Regions from separate parts of the Burkholderia sp. Bp9016 genome, predicted to be linked through region 2. Evidence: riboswitches for the same ligand, from Rfam matches in the RefSeq annotation. Region 2 holds a riboswitch; the other holds the start of a gene.
What was found. Region 2 has a riboswitch for cobalamin ahead of cobW (cobalamin biosynthesis protein CobW). Riboswitches for the same ligand answer to the same signal wherever they lie in the genome.
Positions count from the first base shown of each region.

Region 1 (7,588 bases), on a different contig from region 2:
GGCCCGCATCGCGGCATCACCGCATCACCGCATCACAACGACGGCAGCGACGGATCGCGCGCGGCGAGGATGTCGGCAGTACGCCGCTGCAGCGCGCCGTCGATCGTCTCCGGCTGCGGAATCAGCCAGTAGCGCCCGTCGCGAATGCCGTCGAACACCCGCACGGCGAACGTGTCGGGCGTGAGTCCGTGCGCGTTCAGCATCGCGCGCATCGTGTCGACGAAGCCCTGTACTTCCGGCCGGTCGTGCGCGGCGCCGAACGGGTCGTTGAAGATGCCCGTCTGCACCGGCCCCGGCGCGAGCAGCGACACGCCGACCGGCGCACCGAGCATCTTCAGCTCGCCGTACAGCGATTCGGTCAGCGCGACCACCGCGAACTTCGTCGCCGAGTAAGGCGACATCAGCGGGCTCGGCAGGAAGCCGCCCACCGACGCGGTATTCACGATGCGCGCCGGCACGTTGCGCTCCAGCATGCGCGGCACGAAGCTGCGGATCCCGTTCATCACGCCGTGCACGTTGATCGCGAAGCTGCGCTCGAACCGTTCCGGCGTGATTTCCCAACTGAAGCCGGTCGCCATCACGCCCGCGTTGTTGAACAGCAGGTCGACGCCGCCGAAGCGCCGCCACGCGGCGTCGGCCAGCGCGTCGACGGCTTGCGGCAGGCTGACGTCGGTCGGCACGCACAGCACGTCGGTGTCGAGCGTCGCGGCAAAGGCGTCGAGCTTCTCCGGGTCGAGGTCGGCCAGCACGACGCGCATGCCGAGCGCGGCCGCGTGGCGGGCGAGCCCGCTGCCGATGCCGCTGGCCGCGCCGGTGATCACGGCGGTGCCGCCGTCGAAGCGAATCGAGTTCGTCATGTCAGAGTCCTGTCGGGTCGATGTGGGGATGGGCATACGCGGGAATCACGGGCGGCGGCAACGGCGTGCGGCCGTCGAGCGAACGCACCGCGAGCCCCTGCGACAGCGGGAAATGCAGGCTGTGCGCGACGAGGCCCGTGCGTTCGCGCGCCGGCAGGCTGCACAGCGCCAGCGCGGTTTCCGCGAGATACGCGACGTCCTCGGTCGGATAGCCTTCGGGGATATAGCGTGCCGCGCCCGGCGTGCGGATCGCGGTGCTAGGCGCGACCAGGTTCACCGCGATGCCGTCCGCTTCAAGTTCGGCCGCGAGCCCTTGCGTGAAGCGCGACAGCGCGGCCTTGACCGCCGCATAGACGGTCGCGCCGCCCACGCGCGAGAAATCGTCGAACGGCCGCAGCGGCGCGAGCGCCGTGACCGACCCGACGTTGACGATCCAGCCGGCGCCGCGTGCGCGCATCAGCGGAATCGCGGCCTGGGCCAGCGCGAACGGGATGCGCAGATAGTGTTCGATCGTCGTGTCGAACATCGCCATCGGCATCGCGTCGACGCATGCATAGTCGGCCACGCCCGCATTGTTCACGAGGATGTCGAGGCCGCCGGCCGCCCGCGCCGCGCGCGCGACGAGCGTGTCGCGCTCCGCCGCGTTCGACAGGTCGGCGGCGAGCGCGATCGCGCGGCCGCCCGCCTGCTCGATCAACGCGACCGTTTCGGCGAGCGTGCCGGCGGTCGTGGCCGATTGCGTGAGGCTACGCGCCGTCACGACGACGGTCGCGCCTTCGGATGCGAGGCGCTGCGCGATCGCGCGGCCGATGCCGCGGCTCGCGCCCGTCACGAGCGCGCATTTGCCCGCGAGTTGCGCGGTTCTGGGGTCGGTCATGGTGTCTCCGGTGAAGGGGGATTCGGGGCGAAGCGCTCGGTTTCAGCCCGCGATATCCGCAACGTGCAGCACGAACTTGGTTTTCGCGTCGCCCGTTTGAACGAGATCGAGCGCCCGCGCGGCCTGTTCGAGCGGAAAACTGTCGAAGCGCGGCACGCGCAACGCGCGCCGGCCGAGCCGTTCGGCAATCAGGTCGAGCGTCGCGCCGCTGGGCATCCGGCTGTAGGTCATCGCGGTGCGCAGGCCGCGCTTGCCGGCCTCGGCCGCCGTCGCGGCGAGCCGCTCCGCGTCGCCGGCCGCGAGCGTCATGATGTTGACGAGCGTGCCGCCCGGCGCGAGCAGGTCGAGCGCGGCGGGCAGCGTGTCGCCGCCGACCGCGTCGAGCACGAGGTCGACGCCGACCGGCGCCCACGCCCGCACGGCCGCGCCGATGTCCCCGGCGCGATAGTCGATGCCCAGCGCCGCGCCGAGCGATTCGACCGTCTCGCGATTGCGCGCCGAACACGTCGCCGCGACGCGCGCACCTGCCTGGGCGGCAAGCTGGATCGCGAACGTGCCGACCGCGCCCGCGCCGCCGTGAATGAGCACCGTCTGCCCGGCGCGCAGCCCGCCGTCATCGAACAGGCCAGCCCACGCGGCCAGCGCGGGCGTCGGCGTGGCGGCCGCTTCCGCGAAGCCGACTGCGTCGGGCAGGCACACGACCGAGTCGTGGCGCACCGCGACGTATTCCGCATAGGAACCCCAGCGCCCGGCGCCGACGTCGGTCTGCGCGAACACGCGCATCCCGGGCGTGAAGCCTTCGACACCCTCGCCGACCGCTTCGACCACGCCGGCGGCATCGAAGCCGATCACGAACGGGAACGCGATCTGCATGAACGCGCCGAGATAGCCTTCCCGGCATTTCCAGTCGGCGGGATTCACGCCCGCGTACGCAACGCGGATCAGCACGTCGCCGGGGCCCGGCTTCGGCACGGGAACGTCGGCCAGTCGCAGCGCGTCGGAATGGCCGACGCGGTCGATCAGCAAGGCTCGCATGGTGGTGTCTCCTGTATTGATACTTGATATGGCGTATGGATCGGGATCGGTCGCCGCGCGTCACGCCGCCGTATCGGCCAGCAGGCTCGACGCGAGCGGACAGAACGCGTGCGAGATCGCATCGACGGTCCACTCGGGGCTTTCGGCGTCGAACCGACGGTCGACCCAGCCCCAGTGGTATGGATGCAGCAGATATTCGCCGAGCAGATCGCCGACGTGCGCGAATTCCTGTTGCCAGACATGCGTCCACGCGCCCGGCGTCACGATCCGGCTCAACCGCCAGTTGCGGATGCCGGGCATGAACGCGGGCATGCGCAGCAGTTCGCGCTCGAGAGCGGCAACCTGCGTGTCGTCGGCCTGTGGCCGCACGCGCAGCATCAGCGTGCGCCAGACGCCGTCGCGCAGCGCCGGTTCGCGCAGGCCGCCGCCGATCGCGCGGCACCCGGCGCCGTCGATCCGCACGACGCCCGGCAGCCCGGCCAGCGCGGTGAAATCCGTCGCGTGACCGATTGCTCGTCCGTCGCGCAGCACGTCGAGCGTGTAGTCGCCCGCGCCCCAGCATCCGTCGAGATTGCGCTCGAGCGACACACGGGTGGCGCCGTGCAGCGCGTGCGCCGCATCGCGCAGCGCGCGCTCGGTTGCGCCGGTGTCGGCAGTGGCGGAAACGAATACCTGCGCCGTGTCATGCCGCATGGTCGACCTCCGTCAGGGCCGGCAGCGGCGCGTCGGCGTCCGTCATCACGTGGCGGCGGCGCGCGTCGCACAGCGCATCGACGGCGATCCAGAACGCAACCACGTCGGCATCGGTCAGGGCGCGCATCCGGTAGTACGCGGACGCATCGGCAACCTGCCATGTCAGCCACAGCGTGCTCGACTGCCCCGGCACCGCGACGGGCGGCGACACCCAGCGGCCGGCCGCCGTCAGTCCGCGCGCCGCGTGGCCCGGTAAATAGCGGTCGCGCAGCAGTGCAAGCACGTCGGGAATGCGCTCGGGCGCGAGCGTGATTTCGTCTACGATCTGGATCATTCGCGTGTCGTCTCGGGTGGTTCGTGGCGGAATGCGATGCCGGCCGCCTACGCCGTTCCGGCGAGGCCGGAAGCGGCCGGCGTGGATAGCATTCTTGCGTGGCGACGGTCGGCGAGCCCCTATCGGTCCGCTCACCGGCCCCTGTCGCAACGCTCAGATCGGGAGGCAAATGAAACAGCGCGCATTGCCGGCACGCGGCCGCGTGCTGCCGGGCCTCGGCGCACGCCTGCTCGACGAACTGATGCGCAGCGGCGCGCCGTCGGCGCAACCGCACACATTGCCCGCCGTCGCGGTTGCCGCCGCGACGCCCGGCGGCTTTGTCGCGCTATACCGAGACGCGATCGAACGGCTCGAAGCGCAGGTCGCGCGCGGCAACGGTCATCCGCCGATGCGCAAGCAGGAAGTCGACCTGATGTGTCGTTGCCTGCTCAGCTGTGCAACGCTCGCCGATGCGATCCGCTGCGCGGCCGAGTTCTGCGAGATGCTGACACCGCGTGCCGGCATGCTGTCGCTCGCGGTGCGCGACGGCCGCGCGACGTTCCGGATGGATTCGCTGCGTCGCACCCGCAGCCCGGCCGCGTGTCTCGTCGACCTGACCGGCCTGTTCTGCTATCTGCAACTGTTCGGCTGGCTCATCGGGCAGCCGCTGCGGCCTGACGAAGTGTGGCTCGGCCATCCGCGCCGCGACGACGCGATGCCGCTGCTCGGGCTGTTCAATGCACCGGTCGACGTCGGCCGCAAAACCTACGGCTTCGCGTTCGACGCAGCGCGGCTCGATGCGCGTGTGATCCGGCAGCCGGGCGACCTCGACGCATTTCTTGTCGACTTTCCGTTTCGTCTGATCGATGCGGCACCTGCCGTCGTGTCATGGGCGCAGCAGGTACGCGGCTTTCTCGACGCGGCGCTCGCGCGCGAGCAGACGGTGCCGGCGCTCGCGGAGCTGGCGACGTGGCTCGGCGTCAGCTCCGCCACGCTACGGCGGCGGCTGGCGGCCGAAGGCAGCGGCTATCACGTGTTGCGCGAGCAATGCCTAGCCGATGTCGCGCGGCGCTGCCTGCGCGAGTCGGACTGGCCGATCGCGCGGATTGCCGCGCATCTCGGCTTCGGTGGCGAGGAAGCGTTCCGGCGCGCGTTCGTGCGGTGGACGGGTGTGGCGCCGAGCCGGTTCCGGCGCATTTGCGTCGCCGCCGACATGCCGTTTCACCAGACGTGAAGCCCGATTCGCGCGCTCCGGGAGAAAGGATTTTGAAAGAACAAGGCAGAGAGTGACGTTTTTTCGCATCCTCCTTCGCACCGGCAATTGACGCGCCGGAGCGCGCGCCATTACGCTTGCGCGCTGATGGTTCCCAGAGACGGGATCAAAAGGGAACGCAGGAGAGGCCGCGCCTCGAATCTGCGGCTGCCCCCGCAACTGTAAGCGGCGAATCCGCGCCACCGCATGCCACTGGGTAAACCGGGAAGGCCGGCGCGAATGACGACCCGCGAGCCAGGAGACCTGCCATCGACCCGAGGTCCAAGCAGCCGCACCGGGCGGGGTGTCCCGATGCGCCACGCGCCGCCTTTGGCGGTCGCTCGTTGCATGGACGGCCCGACCTCAGGACCCATCCGATGTCCCATCTTCCCGAATCCGCTTCCATGCCGGAAGCGTCGCGCCGACATGCCACCGGCATGCGCGGCGTGTCCGCGCACGTCTGCCGCGTCGTCCTGCGCGACGACCGGCCACGCTGTCCGGTCTCGCGATAAACCCACAAGATCGAACGCGGTACTCGCCGCGCCCCGCTTACGCTCGCTGTACGCAACACCATCACGCTCGCTGCCTTATGAACCTTCGCCACCTCCTTGCCACGTCCGCCGCCACGGCGCTGCTCTCCCCGATCGCCCACGCCGCCGGCGACACGGCGACCCCGCAGCCGCCGCAGACCACGGACGGCGCCGACCTGCCGTCGATCAGCGTGACCGACACGCGCCATCTGCCCGAGTCGTTCGACCAGCGTTATGCATCGACGCAGGTGCTCACGCGCACCGACCTCGACCGGCTGTCGCCGAGCGATCCGAGCATCACGCAGGCGCTCGCGACACTGCCGGGCGTCACCGTCTCGCAGAACGGCGGCCCGGGCTCGTCCGCGTCGGTCAGCATCCGCGGCTCGTCGGCCAGCCAGGTCGCAGTGTTCATCGACGGCATCCGGATCGGCTCGCCGACCACCGGCATCGCGCCGTGGGCGGACCTGCCGACCGAGGCATTCGAGCGCGTCGAAGTGATTTCGGGGCCGGCCGCCGCGTCGTTCGGCGCGAACGCGATGGGTGGCGTCGTGCAACTGTTCACGCGCCGCGCGGCCAACCAGCCGAACCAGACCACCGTGTCGTTCGGCGGTGGCTCGAACAAGACGTTCGACACGCAGCTGCGCACGTCGGGCACCGTGCCGTCGACCGGCCCGCTCGCGGCACTGGGCGGCCTCACGTATTCGCTCGGGCTGCACGACTACAACACGGCCGGCATCGACGCGACGCGGCCCGTGTTGCCGTACCACGAGGACGGCCGCAATCCGTATCACGCGCAGGACCTCGATGCGCGCCTCGGCTACGCGCGCGACAACTGGTCGATCTCGACGTTTGCGCTGTATCACCGCTCCGACCTGTCCTATGACAACGCCGGCTATGCGAACCGCCAGCTCGATCATCAGCTGACGACCGGCATCGCATTCCATCTCGACATCACGCCCGATACGCAATTCGACCAGTCGTTCGCTTATGCGAACGACCGCCAGTTCCTGTACGCGAGCGCCCCGACCATCCCGACCGACCAGATCAACTCGCAGCGCATCACTTCGTCGACGTCGCTGACCCGTCAGGAGCACGGGTTCCAGCTGTTCGGCCTGCCGCTGTCGGGCGAGACGAAGCTCGCCTACGACTTCACGCGCGAACAGGCGTTCCTGCCGATCGATATTCCGGACGGCGTACCGACGCGCAACGACTCCGCGTTCTCGCTGCATCAGTCGGCAACGCTCGGCAACGTGACGATGTTCGTCGCGGGCCGTCATGAAATCATCGCCGGCCAGTCGGTAAACACCGGCAACGCGGCCCTGTCGTGGGCGATCACACCGGTGTACACGGCGCGGGTGTCGTACGGCAACGCGTTCCGCCTGCCGGCCTTCAACGACCTGTACTACCCCGGCTACGGCAATCCGGACCTGAGCCCGGAGCGCAGCGATTCGATCGAGGCCGCGCTCGACGCGAACACGTCGTACGGCACGTTCACCGCCGCGATCTACGACACGCGGGTGCACAACCTGATCGCGTACAACCCCGCGACGTTCTCGCCGATGAACATCGGCCGCTCGCATATCCGCGGCATTGACCTGTCGTACAAGGGGACGATTGGCCGCTACACGCCGGTCAGCATCGCGATCGGCCTGCTGGACCCGCAGGACGAGACCAACGACAGCTGGCTCAACCGCCGGCCGCGCCAGACGGTCAGCGTGAGCGTCGACCACACGTGGGACGAACTGCACCTGCACGCGCTGAGCACGGGCGCGTCGCTGAACTACGGCGGCACGACGTTCGACGACCCGGTGAACACGACCTACCTGCCGTCGTACCTGACGGTGAACCTGCGCGCGTCGTACAGGATCAACGCGCACCTGACGGTATCGGCGACGCTGTCGAACCTGTTCGACCGCCAGTACATGACCGCGTACGGCTACAACACGCTCGGCCGCACCGCGTTCGGCAAGGTCAGCTACACGTTCTGACGCCCGGCTGCCCACGCATCGGCGCCCGCGATCACGGACGCCG
Region 1 is NZ_QTPY01000023.1:80,018-87,605, forward strand. Features, by position in the region: gene DIE13_RS25290 (SDR family NAD(P)-dependent oxidoreductase) at 33-857, opposite strand; gene DIE13_RS25295 (SDR family NAD(P)-dependent oxidoreductase) at 859-1,734, opposite strand; gene DIE13_RS25300 (NADP-dependent oxidoreductase) at 1,777-2,769, opposite strand; gene DIE13_RS25305 (Dabb family protein) at 2,830-3,462, opposite strand; gene DIE13_RS25310 (hypothetical protein) at 3,452-3,796, opposite strand; gene DIE13_RS25315 (AraC family transcriptional regulator) at 3,966-5,009, shown strand; cobalamin riboswitch at 5,120-5,314, shown strand; gene DIE13_RS25320 (TonB-dependent receptor domain-containing protein) at 5,617-7,545, shown strand.
Region 1: linked by a shared signal. The riboswitch ahead of DIE13_RS25320 (TonB-dependent receptor domain-containing protein) and the one ahead of cobW (cobalamin biosynthesis protein CobW) in region 2 are both predicted to bind cobalamin.

Region 2 (7,588 bases):
TGCGCGTAGGCATGGCCGCCCCACTGGCGGTATGCGTCGGCGAGATCGGCGTCGGTCTGCCAGCGGCGCCGGTCGATCAGGTCCTGCAGGCCCGCGCCGTAGCTGCCCGGCCGCGCGCCGAACACGCGCCAGCCGGCACGGCGCCGCGCTTCGTCGGGCGCCACGCCCCGCGCGATCCACTGCTCGCGTTCGCGCTCGATGCGCGCGCGGATCGGGTTCAGTTCCTCCGGCTCGTCGAGCGCGGCCACTGCCTGCACGGCCGCGTCGAACAGGTGCATCAGGTTCGGGAACGCATCGCGGAAGAAGCCCGACACGCGCAGCGTCACGTCGATGCGCGGCCGGTCGAAGATCTCGATCGGCAGGATCTCGAAGTCGGTCACGCGATGGCTGCCGTGCGCCCATTTCGGCCGCACGCCGATGAGCGCGAACGCCTGTGCGATATCGTCGCCGCCGGTGCGCATCGTCGCGGTGCCCCAGACCGACAGCCCGATCGCGCGCGGATAGTCGCCGTGATCCTGCAGATGGCGCTCGATCAGTTGCTGCGCGGATTTCAGCCCGAGCGACCAGGCGGCCTGCGTCGGCACCGCGCGCGTGTCGACCGAGTAGAAGTTGCGGCCCGTGGGCAGCACGTCGGGACGGCCGCGCGACGGCGAACCGCTCGGCCCCGGCGGCACGAAGCGGCCGTCGAGCCCGCGCAGCAACTGGCGCATTTCCTCGCCGCCGCATGCGTCGAGCGCGGGGATCAGCGTCGAGCGCACGCGGTCGATCACCGCGAGCGTGTGCGGCCATTCGCCGGGCGGTGTCGTGTCGACGCCGCAAGCACCGGAATTGCCGTCGTCGTCGCAAGCGGCCGGGCACAGCCCGTCGAGCCACCGCTGCGCGAGCCATTCGAGCCGCTCGCGCGTATCGCCCGCATGACGCCACGGCGACGCATCGAGCGCCTGCAGGACCGACGGCCGCGGCCCGGTCCACGGCACGGCCCAGTCGGCCGCGAGCGGATCGAAATCGTCGCCGAGCGCGAGATCGCGCGCGAGCGCACCGATCAGCCCGGCCCGTTCGCCCTTGCCGTCGCCGACCGGAAAGCGCGCGAGCGCGAGCAGCGTGTCGCGCCGCTGGCGATCGGCCGGCGACGCGCCGAACACGTGCAGCCCGTCGCGGATCTGCGCTTCCTTCAGTTCGCACAGCCACGCGTCGACGCGCGTGAGCAGCGCGTCCTCGTCGCCCGTGTCGCGCGGCGGCGATACGCTCAGTTCGTCGTGCAGCCGATGCTCGGCGATCGTCGCGAGGATCGTCTTGCGCAGCAGCTTCGCGCGCCGCGCGTCGACCATCAGCGCTTCGTAGTATTCGTCGACCTGCCGCTCGAGATCCTGCAGCGGACCGTAGTTTTCCGCGCGCGTGAGCGGCGGCATCAGGTGATCGACGATCACGGCCTGCGCGCGGCGCTTCGCCTGGCTGCCCTCGCCCGGATCGTTGACGATGAACGGATACAGATGCGGCAGCGGCCCGAGCGTCAGGTCGGGCCAGCACGCGTCGGACAGCGCGACGCTCTTGCCCGGCAGCCATTCGAGATTGCCGTGCTTGCCGAGGTGGATGACCGCGTCGATGCCGAAGGCATCGCGCAGCCAGAAATAGAACGCGAGATACGCGTGCGGGGGCACGAGGTCCGCATCGTGGTAGCTCGCATAGTCGTTCTCGTCGCGCGAACGCGACGGCTGGATGCCGACGAACACGTTGCCCGCGCGCCAGCCGGCGATCGTGAAGCGCCCCTGCCGCAGCGTCGGGTCGGCTTCGGGCGGCCCCCAGCGTTCGTTCAGCGCGTCGCGCACCGCGGCCGGCAGCCGCGCGAAATGCGCGACGTAGTCGGCCAGCGCGAGACTCTGGAACGCCGGGCGCAGTGCGTGCACGGCCGGGTCGTTGGTCACGCCTTCGGTGAGCCGCTCGATCAGCGCGTCGCCGTCGGCCGGCAATTCGGCCACCGCGTAGCCCGCCTCGCGCAACGCCGCGAGCACGCGCAGCGCGGACGCCGGCGTATCGAGCCCGACGCCGTTGCCGATCCGCCCTTCGCTTTGCGGATAGTTCGCGAGAATCAGCGCGATGCGTTTGTCGGCATTGTCGAGCGTGCGCAGCCGGCACCAGCCGCGCGCGAGCGCCGCGACGAACGCGATCCGTTCGGCATCCGGCTGATAGCGCACGACGTCGACTTCGGTGTGCGGGCAACGATACGCGAGCCCCTTGAAGCTCACCGCGCGCGTGACGATGCGCCCGTCGACTTCAGGCAACGCGATGTGCATCGCGATGTCGCGCGCATGCAGCCCCTGGTTGTCGGCCACCCACGCGTCGCGATTGCCGCCGGACAGGATCACCTGCAGCACGGGAGCGTCGCCGGCCAGCACGTCGGGTTCGGGGCTGTCGATCGCGCCCGCCGCGAACGCGGTGGTGTTCAATACGAGCGCGACGTCATGCGTGTCGCAGAGTTGCGTGATGACCTCGCGGCTCACCGCGTCCTTCAGCGACGTGACCGCGATCGGCAGCGGATTGAGCCCTTCGCGCACGAGCGCATCGGCGAGCGCGTCGAACACGGCGGTGTTCGCGGCCTGCCAGTGCGCGCGATAGAACAGGATCGCGACGACGGGCGCGCCGGGCGTCCAGCGCGTACGCCAGTCGTCGATGCTCGCCGTGTCGCGTGCCGGGTGATACAGCGCCGCGGCCGGCAGCGGCCGCGGCGGCTCGGGCTCGTCGCCGAAGCCGAGCGTATGGAAGGCAATGCTGCGCAGCAGCGCGGCGGCGTTGTGCAGCCCGCCTTCGCGCAGGTAGCGCCACCACAGCCGGCACAGGTCCGGCGTGACCGTGCTCTTCGCGACGAGGTTCGGGTCTTCCTGCAGGTCGCCCGAGAACATCGCGAGCCGTTGCCTTTGCTTCGACGCGAGCGTCACGGCCTGCTCGATTCCGTACGGCCAGTACGCTTCGCCGCCGAGATGGTCGATCACGACCGTCTTCGCGTGGCGCAGCACGTCGTCGACATAGAAGTCGACCGACGCCGGCTGCCGCAGGAACGTGACGTTCGCGAGCCGGACGCTCGGAAAACCCGCCGGCATCGTCGGCACGACGCTCGCCAGCAGCGACAGCGTCGTGTCGGCCGAACTCAGGATCACGATGTCGGCCGGCTGCTGGTCGATCCGGACGACACCCTGCGTATCGTCGACGAAGCCGCCCGGCGTGGTGCGCAGCAGATGCATCGTGCGTTACGCCTGTTGCGTCCGGGCCGCGCACGCGGCGTCGAACGCGCGTTGCAGCGCGGCCGCGTCGAGATCCTCGCCGATCAGCACGAAGCGGCTCGCGCGCGTTTCGCCGTCCTGCCAGCGACGATCGAAATAGCTGTCGAAACGACGGCCGACGCCCTGGATCACGAGCCGCATCGGCGCACCGGGCAGCGCCGCGAAGCCTTTCGCGCGGTAGATCGTGTGCGTCTCGACGACACGTTGCAGCGCGGCGATCGTCGCTTCGCGCGAACCCGCATCGCCCGACACGACGACCGAATCGAAATCGTCGTGATGGTGGTCGTGGTCGCCGTCGTCGGCCGAGCCGTGATGGTCGTGACGCAGATGGATGGTTGCCTCCGACGCGGATTCGAGCCCGAGCAGCATCGCGAGATCCAGTTCGCCGCGCGTCGCGCGCACGATCTTCACCTGCGGCGGGATGTCTTCGCGGATCGCGGCTTCGACTTCCGCGAACTGCGCGTCGCCGACGAGGTCGGCCTTGTTCACGATCACGAGATCGGCCGACGACAGCTGGTCGGCGAACAGTTCGTGCAGCGGCGATTCGTGGTCGAGATTCGGATCGGCGCGACGCTGCGCGTCGACGGCCTGCGGGTTTGCCGCGAACTGGCCGCTCGCGGCGGCCGGCCCGTCGACGACGGTCACGACCGCGTCGACCGTGAAGCTGTTGCGGATCGTCGGCCAGTTGAACGCCTGCACGAGCGGCTTCGGCAACGCGAGGCCCGAGGTCTCGATCAGCACGTGGTCGATGTCGGCGCGGCGCTCGACGAGCGCCTCCATCACCGGATAGAACTCTTCCTGCACGGTGCAGCACAGGCAGCCGTTCGCGAGTTCGTACAACTGGCCCGCCGCCTCGCCCTGAGCGCCGTCCGCGCCGTCTGCGTCCTCGCAGCCGATGCCACAGCCCTTGAGGATTTCGCCGTCGATGCCGAGCTCGCCGAACTCGTTGACGATCACCGCGATGCGGCGGCCTTCGGCGTGCTGCAGGATGTGGCGCATCAGCGTGGTCTTGCCGCTGCCGAGAAAGCCCGTGACGATCGTGACGGGAAGCTTGCGTAGGGACATGGTAGATCCTGTGTCGAGAATGGAATCAGGCCGGGATCGTCGCGTCGGATGCGGCGCGGCATGTCAGCTGGCGGATCGCGGGAAGGTCGTGGCGCAGTCCGGACGGACGGCCGCGGAACGGACGGAACGACGAATCGGACATGACGCTTCCTTGCGAACGGTCGACATGGTGAATGCCAACACGGCCGTCGTGGGCCCTGCTCCCGCGCTGCCTGCCGTTCGTCGCGCCGGCCCGGGCGCGCAGGCGCGGCGGGCCAATCGGCGAAGAAAGCGGGAAACGCTCGGGCGTCGGGCGTGCTGCGGCCGTGGACGATGCGCCGCCTCCCCGCGGCGCTGAACCCCAACGTTTCGGCCGGTATCCGGGCTGACGAACACGCCGCTTCGCCTTCCCGGATGCACGCGGCATCCAGTGGCGGTCGTCCGCATGCGGCTGGCATGCGGCGAAGCGGCGCTGCATCGCGCTGGGCGCGACGCGTTCGCTTACCGTTGCGGGGGCAGCACAGGTTGGCTCGACTGCGGCGCAGTCACGCTCCCTGTTTCCCGTTTAACTGCGCGCGCCGGAGGAGCGCGCGCGAGCACCAAAACGCGTGCGAGTGTAGGCGGCGGTGCGGGGAGCGTCAAGGCGAAACGGGCTACCGCGGGATGTTCGGCACGGCCGCGGCACCGTGCGGGAAGCCGCATCCGGCGCCCGCGTGACGGGTTCGCGCGAATCGGTCGCTGTGCTATCGTATGCGCCGCGTTCGGTGCTCGCACGCGCATTTGCGCGCATGCAGTCAAACGGGAAACAGGAGGCGAATGTCCGCCCGGCCTGTGCTGTCCCCGCAACGGTACGCCGCCCGCGCGCCGCGCTTGCCGCGCGCGCGCCCAGGCCGCCCGCGATGCCACTGCCCTTCAGCGGGCGGGAAGGCTGCGGCCTGGCAAGCGGCCAGCCCGGATACCGGCCGACGCAAGGGGCGAGCCCGATGCTCGCCGAACGCCCGGTCCGCGGGGGACGGATGGGGTGCGTATTCCGCCCGCGCTCGCGCGGGCTTCGCTCGATCGATCATGTCTTGCCTGTCCGTCGGCAGCCGATGTGCCGCCCGCTTTCCCCTTTCCACTGCTTCGACACGGTGCGCGCCGTGCCGCCCGCGATGAGCCGCGCATGGCTCGTCGGCGCCGGCCCGGGCGATGCCGATCTGCTGACGCTGAAGGCCGTGCGCGCGATCGCCGCGGCCGACGTGCTGCTCGTCGACGATCTCGTGAACCCCGACGTGCTGTGCCACGCGCGCGCCGACGCGCGCATCGAGCATGTCGGCAAGCGCGGTGGCCATGCGTCGACGCCGCAGGACGCGATCGTCGCCGCGATGCTCGCGCACCTGCGCGCGGGCCGCAGCGTCGCGCGGCTCAAGGGCGGCGATCCGTTCGTGTTCGGCCGCGGCGGCGAGGAATTGCTCGCACTCGGTGCGGCCGGGTTCCCGGTCGAAGTCGTCAACGGCATCACGGCCGGCATCGCCGCGCCGGCCGCGCTCGGCATTCCCGTCACGCATCGCGGCGACGCGCAGGGCGTGATCTTCGTCACGGGCCACGGTGCGGGCGCCGACGAACCCGACTGGCGCGCGCTGGCCGCCACGCGCATGACGATCGTGATCTACATGGGCATTCGCCGGCTCGACGCGATCGCGGCCGCGCTGCGCGACGGCGGGCTGGCCGGCGACACGCCGTGCGCGGCGATCGAGAACGCGACGCGTGACGGGCAGCGGCACGTGCTCGCGACGCTCGATACGGTGGTCGAACGCGTCGGCGCGACCGGTATCGGCTCGCCGGCGATCGTCGTGATCGGCCGGGTCGCGGCGCTTGCCGACGACCCGGCGGTGCGCGCGGCGCTCGGCGGTAGCGGCGCGTGATGCGCGTCGCGCTCGGCGTCGGTTTCCGCGCGGGCGTGACGGCCGCACAACTCGATGCCGCGATCCGCGCAGCGCTCGCGCGTTACCCGGCCGTCGAGCCGGCCGTCGTCGCGACGCTCGCCGACAAGGCCCGCGCGCGTGCGCTGCGCACGCTGTGCGCGCGGCGCGGCTGGCCGCTCGTCGCATTCGACGCGGCGCAGCTCGCGCATTGTCCCGAACCGGCGCCGAGTGTGCCGTCGGCGGCCGCGCTTGCGCGTTTCGGCGTCGCCGGCGTGGCCGAACCCTGTGCGCAGCTCGCGGCGCCGCATGGCCGGCTGCTCGGCCCCAAATCCATCCTGGGCGGCGTGACGGTTGCACTCGCCGGCCCGCTCTGAACCCTTTGTTTCGCTTTCGACAGGACGACTCCCGATGAAGACCGATGCCGAATCCCATCAACGGATGACCGAACGCCGCCGCGCCGGCCATGAAAAGAAGCAGGCCGCCGCCACGCACGAGAAGGGCCTGCTGATCGTCAACACCGGCAACGGCAAGGGCAAGAGCACGGCCGCGTTCGGCATGGCCGTGCGCGTGCTCGGCCACGGCATGCGACTCGGTGTCGTGCAGTTCATCAAGGGCGCGCTGCACACGTCCGAGCGCGATTTCCTCGGCGCGGTCGCGGAGTGCGACTTCGTGACGATGGGCGACGGCTATACATGGAACACGCAGAACCGCGACGCCGACATCGCGACCGCCCGCAAGGGTTGGGACGAGGCGCGCCGGATGATCGAAAGCGGCGAATACCGGATGGTGATCCTCGACGAGCTGAACACCGTGCTGAAGTACGAATACCTGCCGCTCGACGAAGTGCTCGCGACGCTCGCCGCGCGACCGGATGCGGTGCATGTCGTCGTCACCGGGCGGCATGCGCCCGATGCGCTGATCGACGCGGCCGACCTCGTCACCGAAATGCGGCTCGTCAAGCATCCGTACAAGGAGCAAGGCGTAAAGGCACAGCGCGGCGTGGAGTTCTGACCGATGCCGGCCTGCCCCGCGCTGTTCGTCAGCGCACCCGCGTCCGGACAGGGCAAGACATCGGTGACGGCCGGCCTCGCGCGGCTGCACCGGCGGCTCGGCCGGCGCGTGCGCGTGTTCAAGACCGGGCCCGATTTTCTCGATCCGATGCTGCTCGAGCGCGCGAGCGGCGCGCCCGTGCATGCGCTGGACCTCGGAATGGTCGGTGAAGCCGGATGCCGCGCGCTGCTCGCCGAGGCCGCGCGCGACGCCGACCTGATCCTGATCGAAGGCGTGATGGGGCTGTTCGACGGCACGCCGAGCAGTGCCGATCTCGCGACGACGTTCGGCGTGCCGGTCGTCGCGGTGATTTCC
Region 2 is NZ_QTPY01000002.1:59,230-66,817, forward strand. Features, by position in the region: gene cobN (cobaltochelatase subunit CobN) at 1-3,236, opposite strand, end outside; gene cobW (cobalamin biosynthesis protein CobW) at 3,243-4,340, opposite strand; cobalamin riboswitch at 4,673-4,938, opposite strand; cobalamin riboswitch at 5,065-5,301, shown strand; gene cobA (uroporphyrinogen-III C-methyltransferase) at 5,411-6,223, shown strand; gene DIE13_RS02750 (cobalamin biosynthesis protein) at 6,223-6,597, shown strand; gene cobO (cob(I)yrinic acid a,c-diamide adenosyltransferase) at 6,632-7,234, shown strand; gene DIE13_RS02760 (cobyrinate a,c-diamide synthase) at 7,238-7,588, shown strand, end outside.